4 regions of the Streptomyces sp. NPDC057287 genome follow, and region 3 is predicted to be linked to each of the others. Evidence: riboswitches for the same ligand, from Rfam matches in the RefSeq annotation. Region 3 holds a riboswitch; each other region holds the start of a gene.

Region 1 (7,364 bases), on a different contig from region 3:
GGACGGGGATCCGGTCCCTGAGCAGGCTGCGGGCCATCCCCGACCCCATGGTCCCGGTGCCCAGGACAGCGACGGTCGGTGTGCCGGAGGCGGGCGACGCGGTGGTCATGGATGTTCCCTTCGTCGGGCGGACGGTCCCGGGACCGGTGGGCTTCAAGACTGCCGCAGGGCGCTCTCCAGAACGGCGCGGTGCACGGATCTGGCGAGTCGCGCTCCCCACCGCGAGCGCGGTCCGGCGAAGGGTTCGGCCGGCTGCCCTCCCGGGTCGGGCGCGGCGACGCACACCGCGTCCGTAGGAGTGCCGGAGCAGTCGAGTCCGGCGTCCAGGAGTGCCTGGACCTTCGCCTCGGTGGCGGTGGCCACCGCGTTGACCAGGGCCGCGTCGGAAAGCGCCACGGGAACGACGACGACGATGTTGACGGTGCCCGGGGGGAGCGGGCCGTCCGCGCCCTCGTCCGGGGCGGCGGCCCATCCCCGGACGCCGAGTCCGCTGGTGACGGTCGCGGTGACGCCACCGTCGTCGGCGACCGTGTACGCGGTGACGTCCGCGGCGGTCATCAGTCCGGCGCCGGGGCCGTCGAGATCCTCTGCCGCCGCGATCTCCGCAAGGTGCCGGTCCGGGTCGAGCCGGGGATAGCCGCCGGGCACCTGGGCGTTCAGGATCCAGGCGCGTGCGCCGATCCCGCCGCCGAGCACCGCGCTGCTGCACACCCTCCAGCCGGGGCCCAGCCGCCAGACCAGATGGTGAAGCCCGGCACCGTCCTCCTGGCGGGCGAGCAGCACGCCACGCTGGCGGGGCAGCCGGATGCCTGCGGATCCGATGGCGCACCCCCCGTGACCGGCCTGCCGACGGTCGGCAGCGGAGCGTCGATCATACGGGCGGGCCGGCTCCGCACATCAGGCGCACCCGGGCGAGTGCTCACCCGAATGGCGTAACGCCTGTGGCGGGCGGATATCCGCGTGGAGCGGGGCCACCGCCCTTCCCCGGTGTCCTGGGCCGCCCGCCGTCCGGACCGGGAAGTTGCACCGTCCAACCGGGTGAGGCGCGATGGAAGCCGGACGCGCCTCCCCTGCTGGGCCCACCCGCAGGACGCGCCCGGGCGAGGAGGAATCGGCCATGGGAGCCGCTGACGGTTTCACGGATTCCGGAGAGCTCGACGGTCTGACCGTCTACGACAGTGACGGGGAGAAGGTCGGCACGGTGGGGCGGGTGTACGTCGACGACGACACCGGCAAGCCCGACTGGATCACGGTCAAGACCGGCATGTTCGGCATGAAGGAGAGCTTCGTACCACTTGCCGGAGCCCGCCGTGTGGGCTCCGACCTGCACGTCTCGCATCCGAAGGACACGGTCAAGGACGCCCCTCGGGTGGACGCGGACGCGCACCTCTCCGTATCGGAGGAGGAGGAGCTCTACCGGCACTACGGGCTGACGAGGAAGGGAGCCGGGCACGGCGGAGCGGGCGGCGACGCGCGCACCACGTCCGGGACCGGAACCGCAGCCATGGGCGCGGCGGGTGCCGCCGGGGCAGCCGGTGCCGCCGGCAAGGCCCGGACCACCTCGGGCGGCCAGGCGAAGGCCACCGGCACGCCGGCCGGCATGGGCACCACCGGTGCCGGAGCGGGCAGGCACCGCGACATGGACACGTCCTCCACGTCGCGACCGCTCGCGGGAGCCGGAGCCGAGCGGTCCGCCACGGGCGCCGGGGGCCGGGAGGAGATGATCCGGTCCGAGGAGCAGCTCCAGGTCGGCACGGAGGAGTACGAGAGCGGAAGGGCGCGCCTGCACAAGTACGTGGTGACCGAGAACGTCACGCGGACGGTGCCCGTGTCCCACGAGGAGGTGCGCGTGGTGCGCGAGCCTCTGCAGCCGGGCGAGAAGGGAGTGGGCACGAAGGGGCGGAGCGAACTCGGCGAACAGGACGTCGAAGTCACCCTGCACGCCGAACGAGCCACCGTCAGCAAGGAGGCGATCCCGGTGGAGCGGGTCCGTCTCGAGACCAGCAAGGTCACCGAGCAGAAGGAAGTCTCCGCCGAACTCCGCAAGGAGAAGATCGACTACGCGGACGGCAAGGAGATGGGCAGCGACAAGGACATGGGCGGCGAGTTCGGCCAGGGACGTCGTCGCTGACCCCCTCCCACAGCGGCGAGAGGCCGCATGACAGTTGCGAGGGGCGGACCCGGATATGGGCCCGCCCCTTCGTCACGGCTGATCCCACCGGACGGATCAGCCGGGCAGGAACCGCACCGACGGCCGTCCGTCCGGCCCGTCCGGCGTGACCACCGCGCGTACCCGGTAGACGTCCGCGATGAGTTCCTCGGTGATCACTTCCGAGGGCGTGCCGCCGGCCACGACGCGGCCGTCCTTCATGACGGTGACCCGGTCGCAGAACATCGCGGCCAGATTGAGGTCGTGCAGCGCTACCACCGCGGTGACGGGCAGCGCGGCGACGAGGGCCAGCAGCTCCAGCTGGTGCTGGATGTCCAGGTGGTTCGTCGGTTCGTCCAGCAGGAGTTCGCGGGGCTGCTGGGCGAGGGCGCGGGCTATCTGGACCCTCTGGCGCTCGCCCCCGGACAGGGTGTGCCAGGACTGCGCGGCGCGGTCCTGGAGCCCGGTGCGCGCGAGCGCCCCGCGTACGGCCGCCTCGTCCTCGGGGCCGGGCGCGGACCAGGCGCGCCGGTGCGGGATGCGGCCGAGGCGTACGACGTCCAGCACGCTCAGGTCGACCTGGGTGACGGCGTGCTGGTCGACGACGGCCACACGACGGGCCACGCCCCGTCGGCCGGTCTCGGAGAGGGTGCGGCCGTCGAGTGTGACGACGCCCGCGCCGGGGGCGAGCACACCGGCCATCACCCGCAGCAACGTGGTCTTGCCGGAGCCGTTCGGCCCGAGGAGCCCGACCGTGGTGCCGGGCGGCGGCGCGATGCTCACCCCGTCGAGGACGATCCTCCCGCCGGCCTCGCGGCTGACCCGCGCGGCCCGCAGGCCCTCGCGGGGCGTTCCCGTTCCGTGCTCCACCCGCGTCACGAGCTCCTCCGGGTGCGGTAGAGGACCAGGACGAAGGCGGGCACCCCGATGAGGGAGGTGACCACGCCCACCGGCACCTCCTGCGGGTCGAGGACGGTCCTGGCCAGGGTGTCGACCCAGACCAGGAAGACCGCTCCGGCGAGCGCGGTCACCGGCAGCAGCCTGCGGTGCCCCGAACCCGTCAGCGCCCGGGCGGCGTGCGGCAGGACGAGCCCCACGAACCCGATGGCGCCCGCCGAGCTGACGAGGGCGGCGGTCAGCAGCGCGGTCGTGCAGAGCAGCACGATCCGGGTACGGGCCACATGCACCCCGAGGGCCGCGGCGGCGTCCTGGCCGAAGGCGAAGGCGTCGAGGGTGCGGGCGTGGGAGAGGCAGACGCCCAGGGTCACGGCCAGCACGGCGGAGCACATCCACACGTCGCTCCAGCCCACTCCGCTCAGCGAGCCGAGCAGCCAGAAGAGCACGCCACGGGTCTGTTCGGCGTCGGCGGCGGTCATCACGACGAACGAGGTGAGCGCGGAGAAGAGCTGCATCGCCGCGACCCCCGCGAGCACGACCCGGTCGGTGGAGCCACCGAGGGTGTGGCTGAGCAGCAGGACGAGGGCGAAAGAGCACAGCGCCCCGGCGAAGGCACCGCCCGAGACCGACACCGCTCCCCCGCCGACGCCCAGGACGACGACCACGACCGCACCCGTCGACGCGCCCGAGGAGACGCCGAGGACGAACGGATCGGCCAGCGGGTTGCGCAGCAGTGACTGCATCACGGTGCCGCACACCGCGAGCCCGGCGCCGCACACCGCGGCGAGCAGGGTGCGCGGCATGCGCAGGTTCCAGATGATGCCGTCGCGGATCGGCGTCAGCCGCGCGTCGCCGAGGCCGAGGTGCGAGGCAACGGCGGACCAGACGTCAGGGACGGATATGCGGGCGGGCCCGATGGTGACGGCCACCGCGACGGACAGGAGCAGGAGGGCTGCTCCTGCGCTCCACAGGAGGCCGTCGCGCAGGACGCGCGCTCCGGCGGCCGTCCGGTCCGCGGAGGGTTCCTCCACGCGGGTCTCCGGTACGTCGTCGGTCCTCGTCACCCCGCGAGTCCGAACGAGCGCAGTCCCGCCGCGACCCGCTCCACGCCCTCCACCGTGCGGATGGTCGGGTTCATCGCCTGACCGCTGAGCAGCACGTACCTCTTGTGCCGGACGGCGTCCAGGTTCCTCGTGGCGGGGTTGGTCTCCAGGAACTCGATCTTCTTCTCGGCGCTCTCGGCCGTCTGCGACTTGCGGGTCAGATCGCCGATGACCAGGACGTCGGGGTTGCGGTCGGCGACCGTCTCCCAGTTGATCTGGGGCCATTCCTCGTGCGTGTCGTCGAAGACGTTCTTCGCGCCGAGTTCCCCGGTGATGACGCCGGGTGCACCGCAGCAGCCCGCGAGGTAGGGGGCCTCGGCGTTGGCGAACCAGTAGAGCAGGGTGGCATCGGAGGCGTCGACGTCCGCCGTCGCCCTGTCGATGCGGCCCCGGAGGCTCGTGACGAGCTTCTCGCCCCTCTCCGGGACGCCGAACACCTTGGCCAGGTCGCGCACTTCGTCGTAGACGGGGTCCATGGTCAGGGGCTCGGCGCGGGAACCGTCGCCGCTGCCCGAGTTGTCCTTGCCCACGCAGTCGGAGGGGGCGAGATAGGTCGGTACGCCCAGGTCCTCGAACTGGTCGCGGGACGCCACACCGCCCTTGCCGAGGGTCGATTCGAACGAGGCGCTGACGAAGTCGGGTTCCTCGGCGAGGACCTTCTCGGAGGAGGGCTGGTTCCCGGCGATGCGGTCCACCGTGGCCTCGTCCTTCTCCAGGCCCTTCATCACCGGGTCGGTCCAGGTCGCGGTGGCGGCGAGCCGGTCGGCCAGGCCCAGGGAGAGCAGGATCTCCGTGGACCCCTGGTTGAGGGAGACGGCGTGACGCGGTGCGGCGTCGACGGTCACCGTCCGGCCGCAGTTCTTCAACGTCACGGGGAAGCCTGCTGCGGAACCCCCCGGCGCCGCGCCCCCGGTGGTGCTCCCTCCGCCGCAAGCGTTCAGCAGGACAAGTCCCGCGACGAGCAGGGCGGTTCGGCGTACGGTGCTGGCTATGGGCGGCACAAGGTCCCTCTGCGTCTCTGGGCTCATGCGCGGAGCCCGGTACGGAGTTCCGCTCCCGGCAGGGAGGCGGGTGCCAGCAGGTCTTCGGACTCGGGTTCGTCCGGACGAAGCGCCTTCCCGGTCCACCCGAGGGTGTGCCAGTGGCCTTGGCTCCGCCCGTCCCCCTCACCGCTGCGCGTCAGCTCCGGATTCGCACCGGATTCCCTGACTCCACGTGGAGTGTGACTGGCGTCTGCAAGCTATCACGCGGTGCGGCGACGGCTTCGGGGGCCGTCGCCGCTGCCGCGGGCCTGCCTCGGCGCCTGCGTGCAGGCCGGCCGTCGGCCGGTCAGCGCTTGGGGTGAACCGATTCGCCGCCCTACGTCTGCGGGTTCCCGGTCAGGCGGGCCAGCACGGACACCGTGCCCCAGTACGCCAGCAGGACCACGCGCAGGCCCAGGATCTCCAGGCGCTCCCCCAGGCGGCCGCGGACCGTCCGCGCCCCGTGTACGGCGCTCACCGGGCGTCCGCCGGGGAGGTGGTCCAGGGTCCCCGGGGATCGTCGTACGCGTCCGCGTAACCCGGCCCGGCGATGGGCCAGTCGGCGAGCAGTTCCTCGGGAAGGGCGAAGGAGTCGGCGAGTTCCCTGGAGTGCGCGGCGACGGCCGCGATCAGCTCCTCCCCGGTCTCCGCCAGCGCGTCCACCTGATCGCCGCTCAGGAGCCCGGCGGCCAGCAGGTCGCCGCTGTTGCGGGCCACCCACTCGACGGCGAACAGCCGCTCCAGCTCACCCAGCCGGTCCCTGGCGGCCCCCTCGGGCAGCGCGGCGCGGGCCTCGGCGTAGGCCTCGGCCGCCTGCCGGTACGCATAGGCCTCGACCCCGCGCAGGGCGGGGCCCGAGGCCGCGTTCCAGCGTCCGAGTGCGTCGGCCCCCGCCGTCGCCAGCGCGCGCTCCCTGGCCCGGGCGAACCAGATGTCCTGGACCGAGGCGAGGAGCCGGCGCAGGAAGCGCGGATCGGCCAGGTCCCCGGGACGCGGGACCCGGCCCGAGCCGCCGCCGTCCCCGCCGGAGCTCCCGGCGAAGAGCATGTCGGCCGCCGCCTTGGCGTACAGGGCGATGTTGTCGCCCTCCGCGGTGATCGCCCCCTCCACACCCGTGACGAGTTCGGTCATGCCGTTGTTCTCGAGCAGCGCCTGCGCGCCGCAGCGTTCACGGCTCTCGACGATGACCTCGCGGGCCCGCCAGGTGATCCACGCCTTGGCGACGTCGACGAGTCTCGCCGCCTCCGTCCGGCCGTCCTCGTCCGTGCGGGCCTCCCAGCGCTCCTGCGCCCTGCGGTAGAGCAGGCTCATGGCGAAGACCGTGGCCATGGCCGAGGCGAGCGGTCCGTGATGGGTCCGGTGGGCGTCGACCGGCACGGGCGAGGCACCCCGGGCACCGGAGATCAGCCGGTGGCCCCCGTAGCGCACGGCGACCGCGAGGGTCGCGCGGGCCGAGCCGGCCGCGCACGCGCTCATGGAGATCCGGCCGGGGGTGACCCTCCCGATCGAGGTGAGGAACCGCCGCCGTCTGTCCCCGGGGCCGGTGCGGAACTCTCCCGGTCCACCCCCCTCCTCCCCGGATCCCAGCAGGGCGTCCCGCGCCACGAACAGCCGGTCGAACGAGGTCAGGCAGTGGTCCACGGGGCTTCCCATCCGGGCGGGCAGCCGCCGCACCCGGATGCCGGGGAGGGGCCGTACGTCATCGGTGAGCGGCACCAGGAAGAGGCGCACCCCGTGGTCGCAGCCGTCGGCGACCAGGCGTGCGGCGACCAGTCCGGACTTGGCCCCGCCCGCCGGGCTGGTGTTCGGCATGAACTTCTGCGCGCCCGCGTTCGGGGTGTGCAGGACGAAGCCGTCCCGTTCGCGGTCGTACGTCGCGGTGGTCTCCATGGCCGCCGCGTTGTTGCCGTGCGCCACCTCCGTGCAGAGGAAGGTGCCGATGCGCCGCATCGTCAGGTAGTCGGACAGGTCGCGGCGGCCTACGCACCCGTGGTCGAGGAGGCTGCCGAGGAAGAGGTTGTAGTGGATGCCCGCCACGGTCGTCAGAGCGGGGTCCACCGGGCCGAGCCAGGCGTGCAGGGCGGCCAGGGCCCGCGGGTCGGAGGCGAGGCGGGCTCCGCTGTCGAGGGAGTGGTTGAGGATCCGCAAGCGGTCGTAGGCGAGTTCCAGTCGCTCGTCGGGGGTTCCGCCGAC
Region 2 (7,364 bases), on a different contig from region 3:
GCAGCGAGCGGGGCGGAGCCCGGACTCGTACCGTCCGCGGCCCAGTGCGCGATCCGTACGGCGTCGGCGAGCACGGCCCTGGCCTGGCGTGCCAGTTCGGCCGGGGGCGGTGTGCCCTCGGGTGGGCGGGGGGCCGGCCTGGTGCGCCGGGTCGTCACGGCCTTACGGGCGGTCGCCTGGGGTCGCGGGCGGACAAGTCGCAGCCTGGAGTCGCGCGGGGTACGGGACGTCACGAGGAGCAGTCTTGCCTCTGACGGGCCGAAAGCCCAAACGGAAGCCGCGTCACCGGGGTTCGGAGGGCTGCCGGGCCGGGTCACCAACCGGGCGGTTCCGCCCCATCAGCTCACATCAGGGGCGTGAGGAAACGCCGGAGCACCTCTTCGTAGCCCGCCGGGTCGGCATTCCACATCGCCGCATGCGGAGCCTGCGGCACGGGGTGCAGGGTCACCAGGTCGGGCCGCCGCGCGGCGAGTTCCAGGGACGGCTGCCAGGGCGCCAGGGTGTCGTCGGGGCCGTGGACGATGAGGGTCGGGGCGTGCAGGGCCGTCGGCACCGAGGTGTTCAGGAGCGGGGCGCCGTGCAGCCCGGTCTGGCCCTGGGCCGCGCGTACGGCGAGCGGGAGCAGTGCGGAGGGGACGCCGCGTGCCGAGGCGAGCGCCCGCAGTGTGGTCCGCCAGTCCAGGACCGGGGAGTCGAGGACGAGGCCGCGGATGCGATCACGGAGGGCGGAGTTGACGGCCGCGTGCAGGGCCATCGAGGCGCCGGACGACCAGCCGTGGAGGATCACGTGCTCGGCCCCGTAGCGCACGGCGTAGCGGATGGCCGCGTCGAGGTCGCGCCATTCGGACTCGCCGAGGTGGGAGAGCCCGTCCGGGGAGCGCGGGGCGCCCGGGTCGCCCCGGTAGGCAAGATCGAGCACGGGGAACTGCTGGTCGTGGAGGAACCCCATCACGTTCAGGGGGTGGTCCCTGGTGGTGCCGAGACCGTGCACGGTGATCACCCAGGTGTCGCGGGCCCCGGGCACGAACCAGGCGGGCAGGGCTCCGAGCTCACCGGGGACCTCGACCTCCTTGTAGGTGAGGCCGAGGGCGGCGAGGGGGTCGCCGCGGTGCAGCTCCGGGGTGAGGCGGACCCTGGCGCCGGGCTTCAGGCTGCCGAGGGTGACGCGTTCCAGCCGGCGGACGACGGTGTCCGCGGACACCGCGGAACGGCCGGGCGGCTGCTCGGTCACCGGGCCGACGACCGCGTGGACGCCCCGGCCGGCCAGTCCGTACGTACCGGGGCGCAGCGCGGAGAACGAGCGGGTCAGGGTGACCTGCCCGGCCGCGGTGGCGTGCACGGTGAGACGGCGGTCGGCGGGGAAGGGCCGTGGCGAGGGCGCCCCGAGGGCGGCGTCGCTGGCGTATCGGCCGGCGGCGACCGCTGCCGCGCCGACGCCGAGGATCGAGGTTGCGGCCACTGCCGCCGCTGTTGCCGGGCGCACGGCTCCAGTGTCCCGGGCCGGGGCGCCCGCTGCCAGTGGGCAGGGGCCGTACGGTGCGGCGCCCCGGGTTCAGCCCGGCTGGCCGTACCCCTCCAGGGCGTCCTGCACGTCGCGCAGCTGGGCCGGGGAGAGCAGGGACGGGCTGTGGCCGGGCACGGAGCTCGCGGTGAGCCAGAGCCTGCACATCCATTCGAGCTGGGCGGTGCGGTCGTAGGCCTCGTCGAGGGTGCTGCCGTGGGTGACGGTGCCGTGGTTGCGCAGCAGGCAGCCGGTGCGGCCGCGCAGTGCGGCCAGCATGTTGTCGGCGAGCTCCCGCGTCCCGTAGCGCGCGTAGGCGGCGGTGCGGACCGGGCCTCCCATCATGGCGGCGGCGTAGTGGATCAGCGGCACCTCGGGGACGAGCGTGGAGACGGCCGTGGCGTGCACGGCATGGGTGTGGACGACGGCCGCGGCGTCGCTCTCGCGGTAGACGGCCAGGTGGAGCGCCAGTTCGCTGGTCGGGACGAGGTCGCCGACGACCTGGCGTCCCTCCAGGTCGACACCGACGGCGTCGCCGGGGCCCAGGCGGTCGTAGGGCACCCCGCTCGGGGTGACCAGGACGAGGTCACCGACGCGGGCCGAGACGTTGCCCGAGGTGCCGACGACCAGGCCGTCCGCCGCCGTCCGCCGCGCCGTCGCGACGACACCGTCCCATGCCTGCCCGATCGCGTCCTGCCGCTCGTCACCCATGCGGGGATCCTAGGGCCGGGTGACCGATGTCTCTTCCGGGGGACACATCGGGCCGAAGGTGGACGGCAGATACCGTTCCGGTCCGCTCCCCGCACCGGAACAGGAGCATCCGGATGTCCCCGGCTTACACAAGCGGAATCGGTGTACGCGATTGGGGTCACCATGCCGCCCTGCCCAGTTCATCTTCCGTTCACCCTGGTTGCTTACGTTCCACGTGCCAATGACGTCGAACGATTGCCTGGGTAAATGGAACACATCACGCTGCTGCTCGCGATCGTGATCGTGACAGCTCTCGTGTTCGATTTCACGAACGGTTTCCACGACACCGCCAACGCGATGGCCACCACCATCTCGACCGGCGCCCTCAAGCCCAAGACAGCGGTGGCCATGTCCGCCGTTCTCAACCTCGTCGGCGCGTTCCTGTCGGTGGAGGTCGCCAAGACGATCTCCGGCGGGATCATCAACGAGAACGGCCTCAGAACCGAGGTCATCTTCGCCGCGCTCGTCGGCGCGATCCTGTGGAATCTGCTGACCTGGCTGGTCGGCCTGCCCTCCAGTTCCTCCCACGCGCTCTTCGGCGGCCTCATCGGCGCCGCGGTCATGTCGGCCGGCTGGTCCTCGATCAACGGCGGCACCGTCGTCACGAAGGTCCTGCTGCCCGCGATCGCCGCTCCCCTCGTCGCGGGTCTCGCCGCGCTGCTGGCCACGAAGCTGACGTACCGCCTCAACCGGAAGATCACCGACGAGGCCCAGCTGAAGTCGACCGCCAAGGGGTACCGCGCCGGCCAGATCGCCTCGGCCGGTCTCGTCTCGCTCGCCCACGGCACCAACGACGCGCAGAAGACCATGGGCATCATCACCCTCGCCCTGGTCACCGGCGGCGTCCTCTCCCCCGGCTCCAACCCGCCGGTCTGGGTCATCGCCTCCGCCGGCATCGCCATCGCGCTGGGCACCTACCTCGGCGGCTGGCGCATCATCCGCACCATGGGCAGCGGGCTCACCGACCTCCGGCCGCCGCAGGGCTTCGCGGCCCAGACGAGCGCGGCCACGGTCATCCTGGCCTCCTCGCACCTCGGCTTCTCCCTCTCGACCACCCAGTCCTGCTCGGGTGCCGTCATGGGCGCGGGCCTCGGACGCAAGGGGGGTGTGGTCCGCTGGTCCACCGCCACCCGGATGTTCATCGCCTGGGGTCTGACGCTGCCCGCCGCCGGCCTGGTCGGCGCGGGAGCCGAGTTCCTCACCAAGCAGGGCCCCTGGGGCGTCGCGGTGGTCGCCGTCCTGCTCGTGGCGGGCTCCGGCGCCATCTGGATGCTGTCGCGCCGCAAGCCGGTCGACCACACCAACGTGAACGAGGGCACCGACGAACCCGCGGGCGTCGTCACGACCGCCATCGCGGCCGTCAGCCCGCCGCCCGTCGGCCTGACCGTTCCGGACTTCAAGACCACCATCCCCGCCCCGGACACCCAGGCCGACCCGGCCCGGCCGGCCACGGTGTAAGGACAGAACCGAATGAACATCGACTGGGCAGCTCTCGCTTCCGTCTTCGGCGTCAGCCTCGTGATCACCGTCGCGCTGGTCGGCCTCTTCACTCTCGGCATCACCGGCCTCGCCAGGCAGGCGTCGTCGACGGCGACGCAGGGTGGCGGCTCCGGCGTCCTGGCGCGCGGCGGCGCGTACGCCTGCTTCGCGCTGTGCGCGGCGGCGGTCGCGTACGGGATCTACCTGATCGTCGCCTGACCCCCGCGCGGACACGAACCGGGCCGGACACACCACGGGTGTGCCCGGCCCGGTGTGCGTCTCAGCACACTGAAGCCTCGCAGGTCAACGGCAGGTTGACGGGCCTTCACAGGGCGTGGTGGACTGCCGGAGCCATTACGGCGACAGGAGAGGAAGCCGGTGCGAATCCGGCGCGGTCCCGCCACTGTCACCGGGGAGCAGCCTCCATACGGAAGTCACGGTCCGCCACCGCGGACTGGAAGGCCGGAGGAACTGCGGATCCGGAAGCCAGGAGACTCTCGTCGCCGGTCACGTCGAACCAGGGCGCGGACCCTGAGTGAGGACATACGCCATGTCTGGCTGCCCTGCGTCGGTCGCTGCACCACCTGCTCCGAAGGCCCTTCGAGGCGCGACGGCCGGCTGAGCGGTGCGAGCCGACCGCGTCTTCGCGTACGGCGCCGCCGCAGGCCTGATCGGCGACCTGCTGCTCGGTGATCCCCGGCGGGGCCACCCCGTCGCCGCCTTCGGGCGCGCCGCGACGGGCGCCGAGAGCCGGCTGTGGCGCGACCACCGCGGCTGGGGCGCCCTGCACACCCTCGTCTGCGCCGGTGGCGCCACGGGCGTCGCCGCGCTGGCCGCCCGTGCCGTACGGAACCGTCCCGCGGCCGCCGTGGCGCTGACCGCGGCCGCCACCTGGTCCGTCGTCGGGGGGACGTCGCTGGGCCGGGAGGCCCGCGCCATCGGCGGGGCACTGGCCGCCGGGGACATCGAGCTCGCCCGCGAGCGGCTGCCCCATCTGTGCGGCCGCGATCCGCAGGCGCTGGACGGCCCGCAGATCGCCCGCGCGGTGGTGGAGTCCGTCGCCGAGAACACCTCCGACGCCGTGGTGGGGGCCCTGGTGTGGGGCGCGATCGGCGGCGTACCGGGGTTGGTCGGCTTCCGGGCCGTCAACACGCTCGACGCCATGGTGGGGCACAAGTCGCCCCGTCACCGGCGCTACGGCTGGGCGTCGGCCCGGCTCGACGACGTCGCCGGCTGGCCCGGGGCCCGGCTCACGGCCGCGCTCGCCGTGGCCGCCGGGGGGCGTCCGCGCGATGCCGTCCGGGCCTGGCGGACGGACGCGGGACTGCACCCGAGCCCCAACGCGGGCCCCGTGGAGGCCTCGTTCGCGGGAGCTCTCGGTGTACGGCTCGGCGGGACCCTCGCGTACGGCGGGCGCGTCGAGCACCGGCCGGTGCTCAACGGGGAGGCCGGCCGCGAGGTGCGGGTCACGGACATCGAACGCGCGGTGCGGCTGTCGCGCCGGGTGAGTGTGCTGGCCCTCGCCGTGTGTGCGGCGGGGCGCCTGGCCATGGGACGGAGAGCCACATGAGCGGCGGGCTGCTGGTCGCCGGAACCACCTCGGACGCGGGCAAGAGCGTCGTCACGGCCGGGATCTGCCGGTGGCTGGTGCGCCGGGGGGTGAAGGTCGCGCCGTTCAAGGCGCAGAACATGTCGCTGAACTCGTTCGTCACCCGTGAGGGGGCGGAGATCGGCCGTGCCCAGGCGATGCAGGCCCAGGCCGCCCGGGTGGAGCCGTCGGCGCTGATGAACCCGGTGCTGCTCAAGCCCGGCGGTGACCGCTCCAGCCAGGTCGTCCTGATGGGGAAGCCGGTCGGCGAGATGAGTGCGCGCGGCTACCACGGGGGGCGGCAGGAAGCGCTGTTGGGCACCGTCACGGACTGTCTGGAGCAGCTGCGGTCCACCTACGACGCGGTCATCTGCGAGGGGGCGGGCAGTCCGGCCGAGATCAATCTGCGGCGCACGGACATCGTGAACATGGGCATCGCGCGGGCCGCCCGCTTCCCGGTGCTGGTCGTCGGGGACATCGACCGCGGCGGTGTGTTCGCCTCATTCTTCGGTACGACGGCGCTGCTGAGTCCCGAGGACCAGTCGCTGGTCGCGGGGTACCTCGTCAACAAGTTCCGCGGTGACGTGTCGCTGCTGGAGCCGGGGCTCGACATGCTGCTCGGGCTCACCGGGCGGCAGACGTACGGGGTGCTGCCGTACGCCCACGGGCTGGGCATCGACGAGGAGGACGGGCTGCGCGTCTCGATGCGCGGGACCGTGCGGGAGTCGGTGGTGGCGCCCCCGCACGGCGAGGACGTGCTGCGGGTGGCGGTCTGCGCCGTGCCGCTGATGTCCAACTTCACCGACGTGGACGCGCTGGCGGCCGAGCCCGGTGTGGTGGTGCGGTTCGTGGACCGGGCCGAGGAGCTCGTCGACGCGGACCTCGTGATCGTGCCCGGGACACGCGGCACGGTGAAGGCGCTCGCGTGGCTGCGGGAGCGGGGGCTCGCCGACGCGCTGCTCAGGCGGGCCGCCGAGGGGCGGCCGGTGCTGGGCATCTGCGGCGGTTTCCAGGTGCTGGGCGAGCGGATCGAGGACGACGTCGAGTCCCGGGCCGGCCTGGTCGACGGGCTCGGACTGCTGCCCGTACGCGTCCGCTTCGGCCGGGAGAAGGTCCTGGAACGGCCCGTCGGGACGGCGCTCGGGGAGCCCGTGAAGGGGTACGAGATCCATCACGGGGTCGCCGAGGTCCGCGGCGGGGAACCCTTCCTGGACGGGTGCCGGGTGGGCGCGGTCTGGGGGACGCACTGGCACGGGTCGCTGGAGAGCGACGCGTTCCGGCGGGCGTTCCTGACCGAGGTCGCGCGGGCGGCGGGGCGGCGGTTCACCGCGGCGCCGGACACGAGCTTCGGGGCGCTGCGGGAGGAGCAGCTGGACCGGCTGGGGGACCTGATCGAGGAGCACGCGGACACGGACGCCCTGTGGCGGCTGATCGAGAACGGGGCGCCGGTGGGGCTGCCGTTCATCCCGCCGGGCGCGCCGCCCGCGCCCGCGCCGCGCGCGCCCGAGGGCCTCGAAGGACACTCCCTGGCGCCGGGCGGGCCTGATCCGGCCCCGCCCCGCGAACCGGCCGCGGCCCGGCCGGCCCCCGCACATGTGATCGCTACTGAGGAGGCTCCGTGAGTACGCCGTATCCCTTCACCGCCATCGTCGGGCAGGACGATCTACGGCTCGGGCTCCTGCTCAACGCCGTCAGTCCCGCCGTCGGCGGCGTGCTGGTCCGGGGTGAGAAGGGCACCGCCAAGTCCACCGCCGTGCGGGCGCTCGCCGCGCTCATGCCGGAGGTGCCGGTCGTCGCGGGGTGCCGCTTCTCCTGCGACCCCGGGGCGCCCGATCCGGCGTGTCCCGACGGCCCCCACGAGGTGGCGGCGGGCGTGTCGCGTCCGGCACGGACCGTGGAACTCCCGGTCGGCGCGTCGGAGGACCGTCTCGTGGGCGCGCTCGACATCGAACGGGCGCTCTCCGAGGGCGTGAAGGCCTTCGAGCCGGGGCTCCTCGCCGACGCGCATCGCGGGATCCTGTACGTCGACGAGGTCAATCTGCTCCA
Region 3 (7,364 bases):
CTCACTCGCCCCGACCGGGCCGGTCTGGCACTCTTCTCCTCGACGTGCCTGCCACTGGTCGTCGCGATCACGACCATCGGGGTGGACCATAAACTCCTCGGCTCGAACGAGGCCGCGTCGATGGTCGGCGCGGCGATGCTGTCCGTCCTCGCGCTGCCGCTGTACGCCTCGCGCCTGCGGTCCAAGGCCGGTGGGCAGGGCCGGGCGGCCACCGCCTCGGACGCGGACAGGGAATCCGAGGCCTGGTGACGCTCCCCGCCCTCGGGCACCGGGCTGGGTCCCCGGCCGGATCCCGTCCGCAATCCGTGCCCCGCTTCAGCCGCCCATGAGTCCGCGCGCCGTCCTTGCACGCCGCAGCCCGGCCGGGTAGGGGAGTGCTTCGGCGAGGGCCTCCGCCTGCCGGAGGGCGTTCCGCGCCTCCTCGGGCGAGGACAGCCGGGAGAGGGAGACGGCGAGAGCCACCCGTGCCTCCACCTCGGCGAGGCGCTCACCTGTCCCCTCCGCGCGGGCCGCCTCCGCGAGGGCGAGCCGCCGGGCAGGTTCCGCGCGTCCCGCGAGGAGCTCGGCCCACGCCGCCAGCACGGGGGCGTCGGCCACCGAACCGTCCAGCGCCCGCAGTGCTGCCTGCGGGCGCTTCGCCGCCAGGGCCAGTTCCGCCCGCGCGGTCCGCACCTCGTGCGTGGCCTGCCGGTCCCCGAGCCCGTCGGCCGACGCCCCGGCGCGGTCGAGCAGGACCGCGGCCTCCGCGTCGGCGCCGGTGCGCAGCCGCACGCGTGCCAGCGTCGCCAGGGTGTAGGGCAGGCACCAGGCCTCCTCCCGTTCGGCGCCCTCGACGGCGGCCTCCGCGAGGGCCCGGGCGGCGTCGACCTCCTCCAGCAGCAACCGCAGTTCGGCCAGATTCGCCCGCTCGAACGCGGCGGCCGTCGGATCGCCCGACCGCTCGGCGAGTTCCAGGGCCCGCCGCCCGATGGTGACCGCCGCACGCAGGCGGCCACCGCGCCGGGCGTTCTCCCTCGAGGTCGACAGCACCAGGCCGTGCAGCGTCGGATCGCCGTAGGCCTCGGCGGGTGCGAGCGCGCGTTCTCCCGCCTCGCGTGCCTCGTCGAAGCGGCCCGCGAGCCCGAGGTTGCTTGCCTGCTGGGCGTAGCAGCGGGCCACGAGACCCTGCCCCGGCGCTCCGGGCACCCGTCGCGCTGCGGCGAGAGCCTGCCGGGCGGCCTCGAACCCCTCCGCGTACCGTCCCTGGACACCGCAGATCACGGACAGTGCGAGGAAGTGGTCGGCGACGGGCTCGGGTGCGGTGTCGTCGGCCACCGGGTGGTCGCGCAGGACCTGGAGACCGGCGTCGCGGGCCCCGGTCTTCACCAGGGTCTCGGCCAGGCGGGCTGCCGCGAGCACGGTGTCGTCGTGGTGGCCGCGCCGTACGAACTCGTCGAGTGCCAGCCTCAGCGCGTCGGCAGCCTCCGTGAAGTGGCCCATCCTGCGGAGCACCTGGCTGTGGGCGAGCCGGGCCCGGGCCGCGTCCACGTCCAGGCGGCCCACCAGGTCACGGTAGTAGCGGTCGGCGCTGTCGTTCGCGTAGAGGGCGGCCGCCCGCTCGGCCGCCCTGCGCAGGTACTCGGCGGCCCGCGAGTCGTCGGCGCGGGTGAAGTGGGAGGCGAGCGCGTCGACGGCGTCCGGGCGGCGGCGGAGCACCGCCCTGGCGAAGGCGCCGTGCAGTTCGCGGCGGCGTATCGCGGAGAGCCTGTCGTAACACGTCAGGCGGACGAGGGGGTGACGGAACGCCAGCCCTTCCTCGGGCCGCCCGGAGACCACGACCTGACGCTCCTCGATCAGCGAGGCGGCGACCGCCCGCTCCAGCGCGTCGGCGGCGGCCGGCCCGTGGACCGCGGGGTGGAGCCCTTGGGCGGCGACATCGAGCAGCTCCGAGAGCGCGGCCTCGCCTCCGGCGACGGACAGCGCCTCGACGATGCGCCGGGTGTCCTGATCGAGTCTGCCGAGCCGCTCACCCACCAGTTGGCGCACCCCGTCCGACGCCAGAGCGGCGGGGAGGCCGTCACCCAGACCGCGGGCCAGCTCCACGGCGTACAGCGGATTGCCGAGGGAGAGTTCCCAGACACGGCGCATCCGCCTGTCGGGAACGGGAGCGGGAGCAGGCGCGGGCGGGGCACCGGGGCCCTCGCCCGCCGTGTCGGGGCCGGGAGCCGTCCGTGTCGCGTCACGTACGACCGCCAGACACGCGTCCCGGTCGAGCGGCCCCACCCTCTCCCGTGCGGCGAGTCCCTGGCGCAGCATCGACGCGAGCCCGGTCCTTCGCGGGTCACCGTCGGGCAGCTCCTCCTCCCGGCAGGTGACGAGGAACCTCAGCCGTACGCCGGTGTCGGCCGCCCGCCGGGCCAGGTGGCTCAGGAGCTGGTACGAGCCCGCGTCGGCGGCGTGCAGATCGTCGAGGACGATCAGTACGGGACGGGCGGCCGCGAGTTCGGCGAGCAGGGCGGACGTCACGCGGAAGAGCCGGTCCCGTTCCTCCTCCGGACTGCGTCCACCGCCCTCACGAACCTGGCCCAGGGACGGCAGGAACGAGGCGAGTTCGGGATACTCCGCGCCCACCCGCGCCCTCTGTGCGGCGTCCCGTTCGGCGAGCCACGTGTCGAGCGCCTCGGCGAACACCCCGTAGGGCGTGTGCCCCTCCTCGTCGTGTCCGGCGCCCCACAGCACGGCCGTGCCGGTGGCGGCGGCCCGCCGGGCCGCCTCGCCCACCAGCCGGGTCTTCCCCACGCCCACCTCACCGGTGAGCAGCCGGACCGGCGGCCCCTCCTGCGAGAGAAGGCGGCCGAGGGCCGCGTCGCGGCCGTGCAGGGGTGCCGCGGCGGGGGCCCGCAGCAGCGCGGGGAGCGACGGCGCGGAAGGAACGGGCGCGGGCGCGGGCGCGGGTTCGAGCGCGTCCCGGTGCAGGCGCTCCGTCTCGGGGCCCGGCCGGACACCGAACTCCTGGTCGAGCAGCCGTCGGCACGCGTGGTACTGCCTCACCGCACGCCGCCGCAGGCCCTGGCGCAGGAACGCGTCCATGAGGATGCGGTGGGCCAGCTCCTCGGCGGGATTCGCTCCGAGGACCTGTTCGGCGACGGCCGCCGCCTCCTGCACCGCCCCGGCCTCCAGGTGCGCCGAGGCGAGTCCGAGCAGGAGTTCCTCCCGGAGTGCCGCCAGCTGCCCCCGGCGTGCCTCGGCCCATGGCGCGTAGCGGTCCTCGGGCAGCAGCTCGCCGGTGAACCGCCCCAGGGCTCCGGCGAGTTCCCGTGCACCACCCGAGGCCAGGGAGGACCGCCCCGCCGCTTCCGCCTCGTCAGCGTCGATCCACACGGTCGCCGGGTCGAGCAGCAGCATCGATCCCTCGGAGGCCAGGTACGAGGACGTGGCACGGGGGGCGAGCTCGGGTTCCAGCGCCCGGCGCGCGGCGTGCAGTGCCACCCGCAGACTGCCGGCCGCGGCCTGAGGATCGGCGTCCGGCCAGCAGACGTCCATGGCCTGCTCGCGGTGGAGCCGGTGGCCGGGCGACACGGCGAGCAGCTTCACCAGGTCCTGGGCGCTCGGCCGCGGCCATCGCCCGGCGGGAGCGGGGCCGTCGTCACGGGTGGCCCGGAATCCCCCGAAAAGATGCAGGCGCAGCAGCGGCGGGGCGGGTTCGGGCCGGTGGGGCGGCTGCTGCGCGTTCATCAGGGCGTCACTGTAACCGAGCACTCCCGGGCTCCCCCGGGCGAGTGGCCGGGGGAGCGGACGCGTTCGGCAGCCCTGGCTTTCAGGAGGGCTCGAGCGCCGTTCGTGCCGGTCAGGTCTCCAGTCGTCATGGCGGTCGGCAGCACGTTGCTCCTGCTGCCCGGGTCGTACGTGGCCACCTCGTGGCGGACCTGTCGGCGCGGCCCGGATCGTCGGCGCCCAGGGCGTGGATCCGGCCTCCGCGGGGCCCTCGGTTGTGAGCCGACCCATAGGGCGCAGATCACATACGGGGCGCGGTAGTAGGCGCCGGGGAGCGGGCCCGCCGTCCTTGAGCGCCCCGGCCGGTCCGCCGGCGCTCTTCTACGGGGGCGCGTAGTAACAGCGACCGTTGCCAGCGCTCCGGTGTGCCGCTAACCATGGTGGAAGCCCGGGGAAGCCGACACCGCGAACCGGCCGAGCGCAGCTTGTTTCCGTATCTGCGGATCCTGCCGCGTACGTCCGTTCCGTCGTCGCCCCTGTGGCTGTCCTGTCGTCATCGCAAGGAGTCTTTCCATTCGTACGTCCGCTCAGCCCATGACCTCCACCGCCCGTGTCGCCCGCGTCCGCAGGCTCTCGGTTTCCGGACTCTGCGCCGCCGGAGCCGCAGCAGCGGCCCTGACCCTCGCTCCGTCCCCCGCGCACGCCGCCGAGCCGGCGTCGCACAGCGTGGCAGCGGCCGGGGTCTCGGCAGCGGGAGTGTCCGCTCAGGCCGACGCAGTCGCGAAGAAGGCCGGCAAGGTGTCCGACGCCGACAAGCTGGACCACTGGATCCGCAAGTCCCTCAAGATCATGAAGGCCGAGGGGATCCCGGGTACCTACGAGGGCCTGCACCGAAACATCATGCGTGAGTCGGGCGGCGACCCGGACGCGGCCAACGGCTGGGACGTCAACGCGCAGAACGGGACGCCGTCCAAGGGCCTCCTCCAGGTGATCCAGCCGACGTTCGAGGCCTTCCACGTCGACGGCACCTCCAAGGACCTGACCGACCCGATCGCCAACATCACCGCGGCGGCCAACTACGCCGCCGACAAGTACGGCTCCATCGACAACGTCGACTCCGCCTACTGACCAGCCCGACCACACGGCACGGCCACGCCCTCCAGGGGCGTGGCCGTGCCTCGTCGCGTCCCGCACTCCGAGCACCCGTTAAGCTGCATGCGTCCCGCAGGGGAAGTCCGGTCGAAGTCCGGCGCTGACCCGCAACGGTAGGCGGAGCCCTCTTGGGGTTCCGTAAGCCCGATCACCTGCGGTGGTGAAAGCTCCTGGAATCGCCGTGGACTGCGAGAGGCGCTGCATCGGGCGCCCGCGTCCGGGGCTGCTCCTGTTGACGTGGGTGCACGGCCCGATGCGAAAGCGACCGGCCCGTGGCCACATCCCTGGATCGCATACCTGACGCCTCGTCACGCACGGCCCGCAGGGCTGCCGGCCCGCTGCCGCCCGGCCGCGTGCCCCTGCCGATCCTCCTCGTCGTCCTGTGTGCCGCGCTTCCCGTCTCGCTCGTCTGCGGAGCGGGGCTGGGAGCTTCCGGGCTCACCTGGGGCGAGGTCCTCCGCTGTCTCTGGGCAGGTCTCACCGGCGGGCCCATCGCACCGGACCAGGTGTCGGCGTACACCATCGTCTGGGAGCTGCGCCTTCCCCGGGCCGTTCTGGCGGCGGTCGTCGGGGCGGGACTGTCGGCCATCGGCGTCGCAGTCCAGGCAATGGTGCGCAACGCGCTCGCCGACCCGTTCGTGCTGGGGATCTCCTCGGGTGCCGCCGTCGGGGCCAACGCCGTCCTCATCTTCGGGGCGTTCGCGTCTCTGGGCATGTGGGCGCTCTCCACAGCGGCGTTCCTCTCCGCTCTCCTCGCCATGACACTCGTGTACACGATCGCCCGCACCCCTCGTGGGCTGACCCCGGTGCGGCTCGTCCTCACGGGCACCGCGATGTACTACGGCTTCTCGGCCGTCACCACGTTCATGGTGTTCGCGGCCGAACGCGGAGAGGCGGCCCGCTCCGCGATGATGTGGCTGCTCGGCAGCCTGAGCGGTGCCAACTGGGCCTCGGTGCCGATCGCCGCCGGAGCCGTGTTCGGCGGCATCGCCCACCTGGTCTGGTCGGGGCGCCGTCTGAACGCGCTCGCGATGGGCGACGAGACCGCCGCCGCCCTGGGGGTGGACGCGGGGCGGCTGCGCAAGGAGCTCTTCCTCGTATCCGCAGCCGTCACGGGTGCGGTCGTCGCGGTGAGCGGAGCGATCGGATTCGTCGGCCTGATGGTCCCGCACGCCGTACGGATGCTGGTCGGCGCCGATCACCGCCGGCTGCTGGCCGTCGCCCCACTCGCGGGTGCCGTCCTGCTGATCTGGGTGGACATCCTGTCGCGCGTGGTCCTCGCCCCGGCCGAGCTGCCGGTGGGTGTGCTGACAGCGGTCATCGGCGTGCCGTGCTTCGTCCTGCTCATGCGTCGCCGCACCTACTCCTTCGGAGGCATGTGATGAGGATCGACATCGACGCGCTGACGGTCGAGATCGCGGGCGCCCGCCTGGTGGACGAGGTCACACTGGGTGCGGCCGACGGGCAGCTCGTCGGTCTGGTCGGGCCCAACGGCAGCGGGAAGTCCACGCTGCTGCGCTGTGTCTACCGGGCCCTGCGCCCCACGGCCGGTGCGATACGGCTCGGCGGCGAGGAACTGCACTCCATGAGCGCCCGCGAAGGGGCCCGACGGCTGGCAGCCCTCCCGCAGGAAGCGGTGGCGGAGTTCGACTTCACCGTCGCGGAGATCGTGGCCATGGGGCGGCTGCCGCACCAGGGCGCGGTCGCGCGCGCCGACGCCGAGGACCGCCGCCTCTGCGAGGAGGCGCTCCAGGGGGTCGGCGCGGGTCACCTCGCCGGCCGGGGCTTCCTCACCCTCTCCGGGGGCGAGAGGCAGCGGGTCCTGATCGCCCGCGCGCTGGCCCAGCAGCCCCGGATCCTGGTTCTGGACGAGCCCACCAACCACCTGGACATCGCCCATCAGCTGGAGGTCCTCGCGCTCGTGCGCCGCAGCGGGCTGACCGTGCTCACCGCCCTCCACGATCTCAACCTCGCCGCCCTCCACTGCGATCTCCTCCATGTCATCGACGGCGGCCGGATCGTCGCCTCGGGCGCTCCGCACGACGTACTGACCACCGGACTGCTGGCGGACGTCTTCGGCGTGCGTGCCCACCGCGTGGCGCACCCGGAGACCGGCGCGCTCCAGCTGATCTTCGATCTCCCCCCTGCCCGCCCCACCTCCTGAGGAGCCCCACCACCATGCCGACGTACATACGGCCCGCCGTGTTCGCCCTCGCCACCGCCCTGGCCCTCACCGGATGCGGTGCGGAGGTGAGCGGGCCGGCCGACGCGAAGAACACCGCGCGGAGGGCGGACAGCCACTACCCCGTGACGGTCGAGAACTGTGGTGAGAAGAAGACGTACGACAAGGCTCCGCAGCGCGTGGTCACGAACGACGTGGGCATCACCGAGATCATGTTCGCCCTCGGGCTCGAGGACCACATGGCCGGCTATGTGATGCCCGACGACAAGGGCGACCTCTCCGCCGTGCCCTGGAAGGACGCCTATCAGAAGACCGAGTGGCTCTCGAAGGACAGGAT
Region 4 (7,364 bases), on a different contig from region 3:
TGGTCCCCGCGGCCTGCGTACGTCTCGACGCCCTGCCCCTCACCCCCAACGGCAAGACGGACCGGCGGGCCCTGCCCGCGCCCGACCGGGGCGCACGGCCGGGGGGCCGGGCGCCCCGCACCGCCCGCCAGCGGGCCCTGTGCGAGGTGTTCGCCCGGACGCTCGGCGTGCCCGAGGTAGGAGTCACGGACGACTTCTTCGCCCTCGGCGGGCACTCGCTGCTCGCGGTGACCCTGGCCCGGCGCATCGACGAACGCTGCGGCCGACGCCTCAGCCTCCGGGCCCTGTTCTCGGCGCCGACCGTCGAAGGAGTCGACCGCCTCCTGGGGCACACCGCCGGGGAGGACGACCAGGAGCAGACCGAAGGACCCGACCTCGCGGCCGAGGTGAGGCTGCCAGCGGACATCACGGGTACCGGCCGCCCCGGTGCCGCTCCGGAGCCCCTCACCTCCCGCCGAGTCCTCCGCCCGGGCACCCGGCCGTTCCTGACCGGCGCCTCGGGCTTCCTCGGCGCCTTCCTCCTGCGCGACCTCATCGAGACCACCGACGGCCCGGTCGACTGCCTCGTACGGGCCGGGGACGAACGGCGCGCGGCACACCGGCTGCGGGCCAACCTGGAGCACTACGGCCTGTGGCGCCCCCGGTACGCCGAGCTGGTCCACCCCGTCCCCGGCGACCTCGCCGCCCCGGGCCTGGGCCTCTCGCCGGAGGACCGGTCCGCCCTGGTCCGCCGCCTCGGCCCCGTCCTGCACAACGGCGCCCACGTCAACTTCGCCGCCGGGTACGACGATCTGCGCGCCCCCAACGTGGCCGGCACCGAGGAACTGCTGCGCCTGCTCGCCGACTCCGCCTCACCCGGGATGCACTACGTCTCGACCACCAGCGTCTACGCCCCCGTGGGCGGCTCCGGGAACCTCACCGTCACGGAGTCGAGCCCGACGGGCCCGGCGTCCGGTCTGCCGGACGGGTACGCACAGAGCAAGTGGGTCGCCGAGGGCCTGGTCGGTCTGGCCCGCGAACGCGGGCTGCCGGTGACCGTCCACCGCCCCGGCCGCATCAGCGGCGACACCGTCACCGGTGCCTGCCAGGACCGGGACCTGCTCTGGCAGCTCATCAAGGGGTGCCTCCAGGCGGGAGCGGTGCCCGACCTGCCGTACGGGACGACGGACTGGGTGCCCGTGGACCACGTCAGCGCCTCGGTCGTCGCGCTCGCCCTGACAGGCCGGGACGGAGCGGAGACCTACCACCTCACCAACCCGGACGCGCCCGGGCTGGACCGCGTCTTCGAGGTGGCGGCCCGTCTCGGGCACGACCTGCGCACGGTCCCTGCCGAGCAGTGGCAGGCCCTCGTCGCGGGACAGCACGACAACGCGGCGCAACTGTTCCTCGGCGACGACGAGGGGCGGACCCGGCACGACACGCAGGACCGCCGCCGCTTCGACTCCAGCCGGACGGCCGGGGCCACGGCTGCCCTGGGGCTGCATCTGCCACCGCTCACCGACGAGGTGCTGACCCGCTACCTGACGTACTTCCATGGAACAGGGTTCCTGCCGGCCCCGCACGGGGCCCCGGCCAGGCGGTAGCTGCGCACGGCGGGGCCTCGGGCCCCGCCGTCAGCCCCCCGACGGGGCCCGGTCGGCGGCGGCCGGCGGGACGAAGTCCGCCGCGAGCTGCTCCGGGGTGCGGGGGCCCACCGCGGTCGCGTCCAGCAGGCCCTGTGCACGAAGCAGTTCAGCGGTCACGATGCCCCAGGGCAGTCGAAGCCCCGCCTCCCGCAGGAGATCTGTCCGGGCCAGCGTCGTGGGGGCGGGCCCGGCGCGGACACCGGCCGGGGTGAGGAGCGCGACGTCGTCGGCCCACCGCAGAGCCAGGTCGACATCGTGGGTGGCCATCACGACGGTGGTGCCACTGCCGCGGAGGGCGCCGAGGGTGGCGAGCAGCCGCTCCTGACCGTCCGGATCGAGCCCGGCGGTCGGCTCGTCGAGGATCAGCACACGGGGCCGCATCGCCACCGCGCCCGCGATGGCGGTCCTTTTGCGCTGCCCGTAGGAGAGGAGGTGGGTGGGCCGGTCGGCCAGGGCGGTGATGTCCAGGGCGGCCAGCGCCTCGTCCACCCGGACCCGCACCTCCGCGTCGGGCAGGCCGAGGTTGAGCGGCCCGAACGACACGTCCTGGGACACGGACGCGGCGAACAACTGGTCGTCGGGGTCCTGCACCACCAGCTGGACCGTCGTGCGCAGCCGGGTCAGTCCTTTGCGGTCGTACGTGACGGGGCGGCCCTCCACGGTCAACTGGCCTGCCGCGGGGCGCAGTCCACCGCTGAGCAGCCGCATCAGTGTGGTCTTTCCACTGCCGTTCCTGCCGAGCAGGGCGAGCGCGCGCCCTTCGCGCGCCTCGAAGTCGAGGCCGCTGAGCACGGTGGGGCCGTCCTCGTAGGCGAAGGACGCGCCCCGCAGGGCGAGCAGCACGGAATCGCTCATGACAGCAGCCTTTCCAGGACGAGGGTCAGGACGACGAGGGCCACGAGCAACACCGCGCTCGCGGCCGTGAAACGGGCGGAGACGCGGGCCTCGGGCACCAGGACACGCAGGGTGCCGTCGTAGCCGCGACCGGCCAGCCCCGACTGGAGCCGCGCCGCGCGGTCGAAGGCCCTGACGAACGCGGTGGCCCCGAGCCCCGCCAGGGACCGCCAGGCCGCCGCCCGGGTGGTGTGGCCGAGCCGGGCCGCCTGGGCCTCCCGGATCCTGCGCATCGAGTCGAGGAGCAGGAAACTCATGCGGTAGGTCACCAGGGCGACGTCCACCACCGGGGCGGGGACCCCCGCCTTGACCAGGCGCGGCAGCAGGTCGGACATCGGCGTGGTGAAGGCGAACAGCAGGACACCGAGTGACGCGGCCGAGGTGCGCAGGAGCAGCTCCCCTGCACGGACCGGCCCTCCACCGGCCAGGGCGACGAGCCCGTCCGGCCCGCCGACCTGTACGAGGAGTGTGGCCGCGCCGGTGACACAGAAACCCAGAGGCACCCGGTAGGCCCGCCACAGCTGGCGGGCGGGCACGCCGGCCGGGCCCAGGAGTACGGATACGGCTGTGACGAGGACCAGGGCGGCGCCGGGCCACGGCGGAAGCGAGATCGCCAGCACCGTCAGTCCCAGCCCGAGCACGGCCTTGTCCACGGGATGGCGGCGGCGCCAGCGACTGCTGTGCGCCGCCGCGTCGATCGGCAGCATGTGGACTCAGGTCCTCCGGGCCGCGGACTCCTCGGAGCGTTCGGGGGCGCCCGCGCCGTCCTGCGGCGCCGTCGCGCGCAGTTCGCCCTGACGACGCCCGCGCCGCAGGCCGAAGTAGTACGCGAGGACCCCCGCGCCCAGCGCGGCCTGGAGGGCGAACAGCGCCGACTCGATCTCGCCGGACGGGGGTTCGTACAGCGGGGAGAACCAGGGCTCGTAGTCGGGATCGATCTCGGTGATGGCCGTCTCCGCCTGCGCGTCGGCGCCCGCGAACGGCTCCTTCTCGTCGTCGCCGAGCCCGAGGGCCAGCGGCAGTACGGCCAGTGCGGCCACGACGAGGAGGAGAAGGGCGTTGATCTTGGTGTTCCTGTTCATCAGGCCACCGCTCCTGTCTTCTCGTCGGCCTCGGCGCGGGCCTGCTGCTTGCCGGCGAGGAACATGCCGAGCCTGGTCAGATCACCCTTGCTGGACTGGACGAGGAGCCGCATCACCAGCACGGTCAGGAGCCCCTCGCTCACCGCGAGCGGGATCTGGGTGACCGCGAAGATGGAGCCGAACTTTCCGAGCGCCCCCAGGAACCCGGTGCCCGGGTCGGGGAAGGCGAGCGCCAGCTGGACGCTGGTGACGCAGTAGGTGGACAGGTCGGCGACGAACGCCGCGAAGAACACCGCCACCATCAGCGGCACGGTGTAACGGCGCAGCAGCTTGAAGACCGCGTACCCGGCCCAGGGCCCGACGATCGCCATGGAGAAGACGTTGGCGCCGAGCGTGGTCAGACCGCCGTGCGCGAGCAGCAGCGCCTGGAACAGCAGGGTGATGGTGCCCAGCACCGCCATGATCGGCGGGCGGAACAGGATCGCCCCCAGCCCCGTACCCGTGGGATGGGAGCAACTTCCGGTGACGGAGGGTATTTTCAGGGCGGACAGGACGAACGTGAAGGCCCCGGAGGCCCCCAGGAGCAGCGTGCTCTCCGGGTTCTCCCTGACCTCACGTGTGAGTGACCGGACTCCGTGGACGACGAACGGCGCGGACGCGACACCCCAGGCGATCGCGTGCGCCGGAGGCAGAAATCCCTCGGCAATGTGCATGGCTCAGCAGACCCTCTCCAGCACCTCGTGGATGGTTGAAGTGCCCTGGCCGGTCTCCTGGCTGACGGGTGACACCGCCCGAACTCCGCCTTCCCGGGTCACAAGGACCCAGTGGCTGCCCGCGAGGGCTGGAGCCGGACTTCCCGATCACAGTGGCGAGGGCCGCACCGGCATCACACCGGATTTCCCGTTCACCAAGGCGTGGCGACAGTAGTGCCAGGTGGGGGGCGATGACAAGCAGGCCCACCCCGCCCGCAGCCGCGGGATCCCCACGGCCGTGACCTGCCTGTACGGGGCAGCCGTACGGCGGGCGCGGCGGGACGGAGCGGCCCCTGCCCGCCCCTGGCCCGGCCCGCGCCCGCCGGAAGCCCCGCACCGGCGCCGGCCGCCGGGTTCCGCCGGCGGGGACACGGCTCCGGCGGTGTGGACAAACTCACCTTCCACTTGACGGTGGACGCCGTCAGCCGACGTGCCGTCGCCCCAGCAGCCGGGCCTGCTCCTTCTTCAGCACGGAGAACTCCCGGCGCGCGTAGTCGGCGAGCTCCTGGCCGGGGAACCAAACCACCGAGAGGTGCTGGTCGTACGTCCCCCGGTCCCAGCGCGCGGCCGTTACCTCGTAGCCCGAGACATGCGCGCACAGGTCCAGGAGAAGGGGCGGCATCTGCGGGTCCCTCAGCAGGTCCGCGTGGTGGATGACGAGGTCGCGCATCGCCCGGATGTTCGGCAGGAAGACTGTGGTCATCCACAGACGCCACTCCTCGAGTTCCTCCTCCGAGGGCGGCGTCCCGTGATCGAAGGGCGACCTCCCGTCTGGGCGTGCATGGCGCTCCGCGAACGCGGCGAAGGTCCGGCCGCTGGCCTCGGTGAGGGAGAACAACGGGCCGTAGAAGTCGCTCAACTGGCGATTCACCCGGGCGAGGCGCTCCTGACGCTGCGACAGGCGCAGGCTGTTGAGGTAGGTGACGAGGTAGCCGACGAACGCCAGCCCGACGGTGACGATCACAGCGGTCATGAGGGGCGATGGTAGCGACCGGGGCGACTCTCCGGCAGTGGCCCCGGCCGACCGGCCGGGCACACGGGAGAGCCCGACCGTGCGGCGGTCCGGCCCACGCGCCCCGCCGGCTCACGCCGTGTGCGTCAGCGTCTCCCCCCGGACGGGATCGGCGTAGGGCAGGCTGTTCCCGTACCTCTCCAGCTCGTCCAGCGCGGCGTGCGTCATGCGGGCGAGCTCGTTGCCGAGCGAACCCGCGATGTGCGGGGTGAGCAGGACGTTCGGAAGGTCGTAGAGCGGTGACTCCGCGGGCAGGACCTCCGGTTCGGTCACGTCGAGCACCGCGTCGAGCCGGCCCGACACCAGCTCGTCCGTCAGCGCTGCCGTGTCCACCAGAGAGCCCCGGGCCGTGTTGATGAGCGTGGCGCCGTCCGGGAGCAGCGCGAGCCGTCTCCGGTCGAAGAGATGCCGGGTTTTGGGCAGCTCCGGCGCGTGGATGGTCACTACATCGCTGGAGCGGGCCAGTTCGTCGAGCGACACCGATCGCGCGCCCAGCGCAGTCGCCCCGGCCTCGTCCACGTACGGGTCGTACAGCAGCACCCGCAGGTCGAAGGGGCGAAGCAGCTCGATCACCCGCCGCCCGATGCGGGACGCCCCGACGACCCCGACCGTGCGGCGGTAGTTGCCGCCGCCGCCGATGACGTCGATGGCATTCGTCCGGGCGCGCCGCCGGCCGTACTCACGCCGTGCGGCCAGAACCCGTTTGCCGGCGAAGAGGACCGCCGCCACGGTGTACTCGGCGACCGGCAGCGCGTTCGCCCCCGCGGCGGACGCGACGGTCAGATTCCGCTCCCAGCAGGCATCGGTGATGTGATGCTTCACCGAACCGGCGGCGTGGACGACGGTGCGCAGGCGCGGGAGCAGCTCCAGCACCTCGGCGGTGAGCGGCGGGCACCCCCAGCCGGTGAGCAGCACCTCGGCCTCGCCGAGCGCACCGGCCACGGCCGGGTCGCCGAAGTCGTCGACCACGAGCGAGGGATCGGTGTCGGCGACCGCGACCAGCCGGGCGAGGGACTCCTGGTCGAAGAGCGCGTCCCGGACCGACGGTTCCATGGCGAGAACCGTGCGGGGCCGGTGGGGGGCGGTGCGGGACGAGGACGTCATTTGACGGCTCCTGCGGTGAGGCCCGAGCGCCAGAAGCGCTGCAGCGATACGAAGGCGACGGCGAGCGGGACGACGGACACCAGCGAACCGGTGATGACGAACGAGTAGAGCTGCGGCTCCTGGGGGAGCGTGGCGTTCCAGTTGAACAGGCCGAGGCCGACGGGGTAGAGCGCCGAGTCGTTCAGCATCACCAGAGGCAGGAAGAAGTTGTTCCAGCTGCCGGTGAACGAGAAGAGGAAGACCGTGACGAAGGCGGGTGAGAGCATCGGCAGGGCGACGGAGCGGAAGGCGCGCAGTTCGCTCGCGCCGTCGATCCGGGCCGCCTCCAGCGTCTCGCCGGGGACGTGGCTCTCCGCGAAGACGCGTGCAAGGTACACGCCGAAGGGATTCACGAGGCCGGGGATCAGCACCGACCAGTACGAGTTGACGAGCCCGACTTCGGACGCCATCAGGTACATGGGCAGGGAGATGACCGTGTGCGGGACGAGGATGCCGAGGAGCACCAGCCCGTAGAGCTTCTCCTTGCCCCACCAGTCGTACGTGTGGAAGGCGTAGCCGGCGAGCAGCGAGATGAGGGTGGAGGCGAGCGCGCCCACCACCGAATACAGCATGCTGTTGGCGAGCCAGCGCCCGAAGACGCCGTCCTGGTAGGTGAACAGGTCGGCGAGGTTCGTCAGGAGGTTGAAGTCGGCGAGCTCGAAGCCGGGGCTCGCGAACAGGTCTCCGTTGCTCTTCGTCGCGTTGACCAGCAGCCAGCTCAACGGCATCAGCGTGTAGACGGCGACGATGCCGAGCAGGGTGGTGACGACGGCCTTCGACGACCAGGACGGCATGGTGGTCCGGGATGTCCGGGTGGGGTCGGGGCGTTCGGGGGACGAGGTGGGCGGCAGGGTGC

The links. Region 3 has a riboswitch for cobalamin ahead of ACFUNE_RS22840 (FecCD family ABC transporter permease). Riboswitches for the same ligand answer to the same signal wherever they lie in the genome.
Region 1: linked by a shared signal. The riboswitch ahead of ACFUNE_RS10705 (ABC transporter substrate-binding protein) and the one ahead of ACFUNE_RS22840 (FecCD family ABC transporter permease) in region 3 are both predicted to bind cobalamin.
Region 2: linked by a shared signal. The riboswitch ahead of ACFUNE_RS25480 (cobalamin biosynthesis protein) and the one ahead of ACFUNE_RS22840 (FecCD family ABC transporter permease) in region 3 are both predicted to bind cobalamin.
Region 4: linked by a shared signal. The riboswitch ahead of ACFUNE_RS24505 (energy-coupling factor ABC transporter permease) and the one ahead of ACFUNE_RS22840 (FecCD family ABC transporter permease) in region 3 are both predicted to bind cobalamin.

Annotation. Positions count from the first base shown of each region.
Region 1 covers NZ_JBHUYV010000004.1:424,982-432,345, reverse strand. Annotated here, with positions in the region: gene ACFUNE_RS10730 (NAD(P)-dependent oxidoreductase) at 1-109, opposite strand, end outside; gene ACFUNE_RS10725 (adenosylcobinamide amidohydrolase) at 154-783, opposite strand; gene ACFUNE_RS10720 (PRC and DUF2382 domain-containing protein) at 1,118-2,131, shown strand; gene ACFUNE_RS10715 (ABC transporter ATP-binding protein) at 2,228-3,019, opposite strand; gene ACFUNE_RS10710 (FecCD family ABC transporter permease) at 3,025-4,110, opposite strand; gene ACFUNE_RS10705 (ABC transporter substrate-binding protein) at 4,107-5,177, opposite strand; cobalamin riboswitch at 5,208-5,395, opposite strand; gene ACFUNE_RS10700 (hypothetical protein) at 5,509-5,649, opposite strand; gene ACFUNE_RS10695 (acyl-CoA dehydrogenase) at 5,646-7,364, opposite strand, start outside.
Region 2 covers NZ_JBHUYV010000014.1:50,939-58,302, forward strand. Annotated here, with positions in the region: gene ACFUNE_RS25455 (hypothetical protein) at 1-158, opposite strand, end outside; gene ACFUNE_RS25460 (alpha/beta hydrolase) at 344-1,483, opposite strand; gene ACFUNE_RS25465 (class II aldolase/adducin family protein) at 1,553-2,212, opposite strand; gene ACFUNE_RS25470 (anion permease) at 2,459-3,709, shown strand; gene ACFUNE_RS25475 (hypothetical protein) at 3,722-3,949, shown strand; cobalamin riboswitch at 4,098-4,227, shown strand; gene ACFUNE_RS25480 (cobalamin biosynthesis protein) at 4,356-5,300, shown strand; gene ACFUNE_RS25485 (cobyric acid synthase) at 5,297-6,940, shown strand; gene ACFUNE_RS25490 (putative cobaltochelatase) at 6,937-7,364, shown strand, end outside.
Region 3 covers NZ_JBHUYV010000011.1:260,412-267,775, forward strand. Annotated here, with positions in the region: gene ACFUNE_RS22825 (cation:proton antiporter) at 1-249, shown strand, start outside; gene ACFUNE_RS22830 (ATP-binding protein) at 316-3,738, opposite strand; gene ACFUNE_RS22835 (transglycosylase SLT domain-containing protein) at 4,288-4,821, shown strand; cobalamin riboswitch at 4,888-5,020, shown strand; gene ACFUNE_RS22840 (FecCD family ABC transporter permease) at 5,118-6,227, shown strand; gene ACFUNE_RS22845 (ABC transporter ATP-binding protein) at 6,227-7,009, shown strand; gene ACFUNE_RS22850 (ABC transporter substrate-binding protein) at 7,024-7,364, shown strand, end outside.
Region 4 covers NZ_JBHUYV010000013.1:69,180-76,543, reverse strand. Annotated here, with positions in the region: gene ACFUNE_RS24525 (amino acid adenylation domain-containing protein) at 1-1,583, shown strand, start outside; gene ACFUNE_RS24520 (energy-coupling factor ABC transporter ATP-binding protein) at 1,614-2,480, opposite strand; gene cbiQ (cobalt ECF transporter T component CbiQ) at 2,477-3,226, opposite strand; gene ACFUNE_RS24510 (energy-coupling factor ABC transporter substrate-binding protein) at 3,233-3,601, opposite strand; gene ACFUNE_RS24505 (energy-coupling factor ABC transporter permease) at 3,601-4,314, opposite strand; cobalamin riboswitch at 4,344-4,550, opposite strand; gene ACFUNE_RS24500 (hypothetical protein) at 4,775-5,326, opposite strand; gene ACFUNE_RS24495 (hydroxyacid dehydrogenase) at 5,438-6,469, opposite strand; gene ACFUNE_RS24490 (carbohydrate ABC transporter permease) at 6,466-7,364, opposite strand, start outside.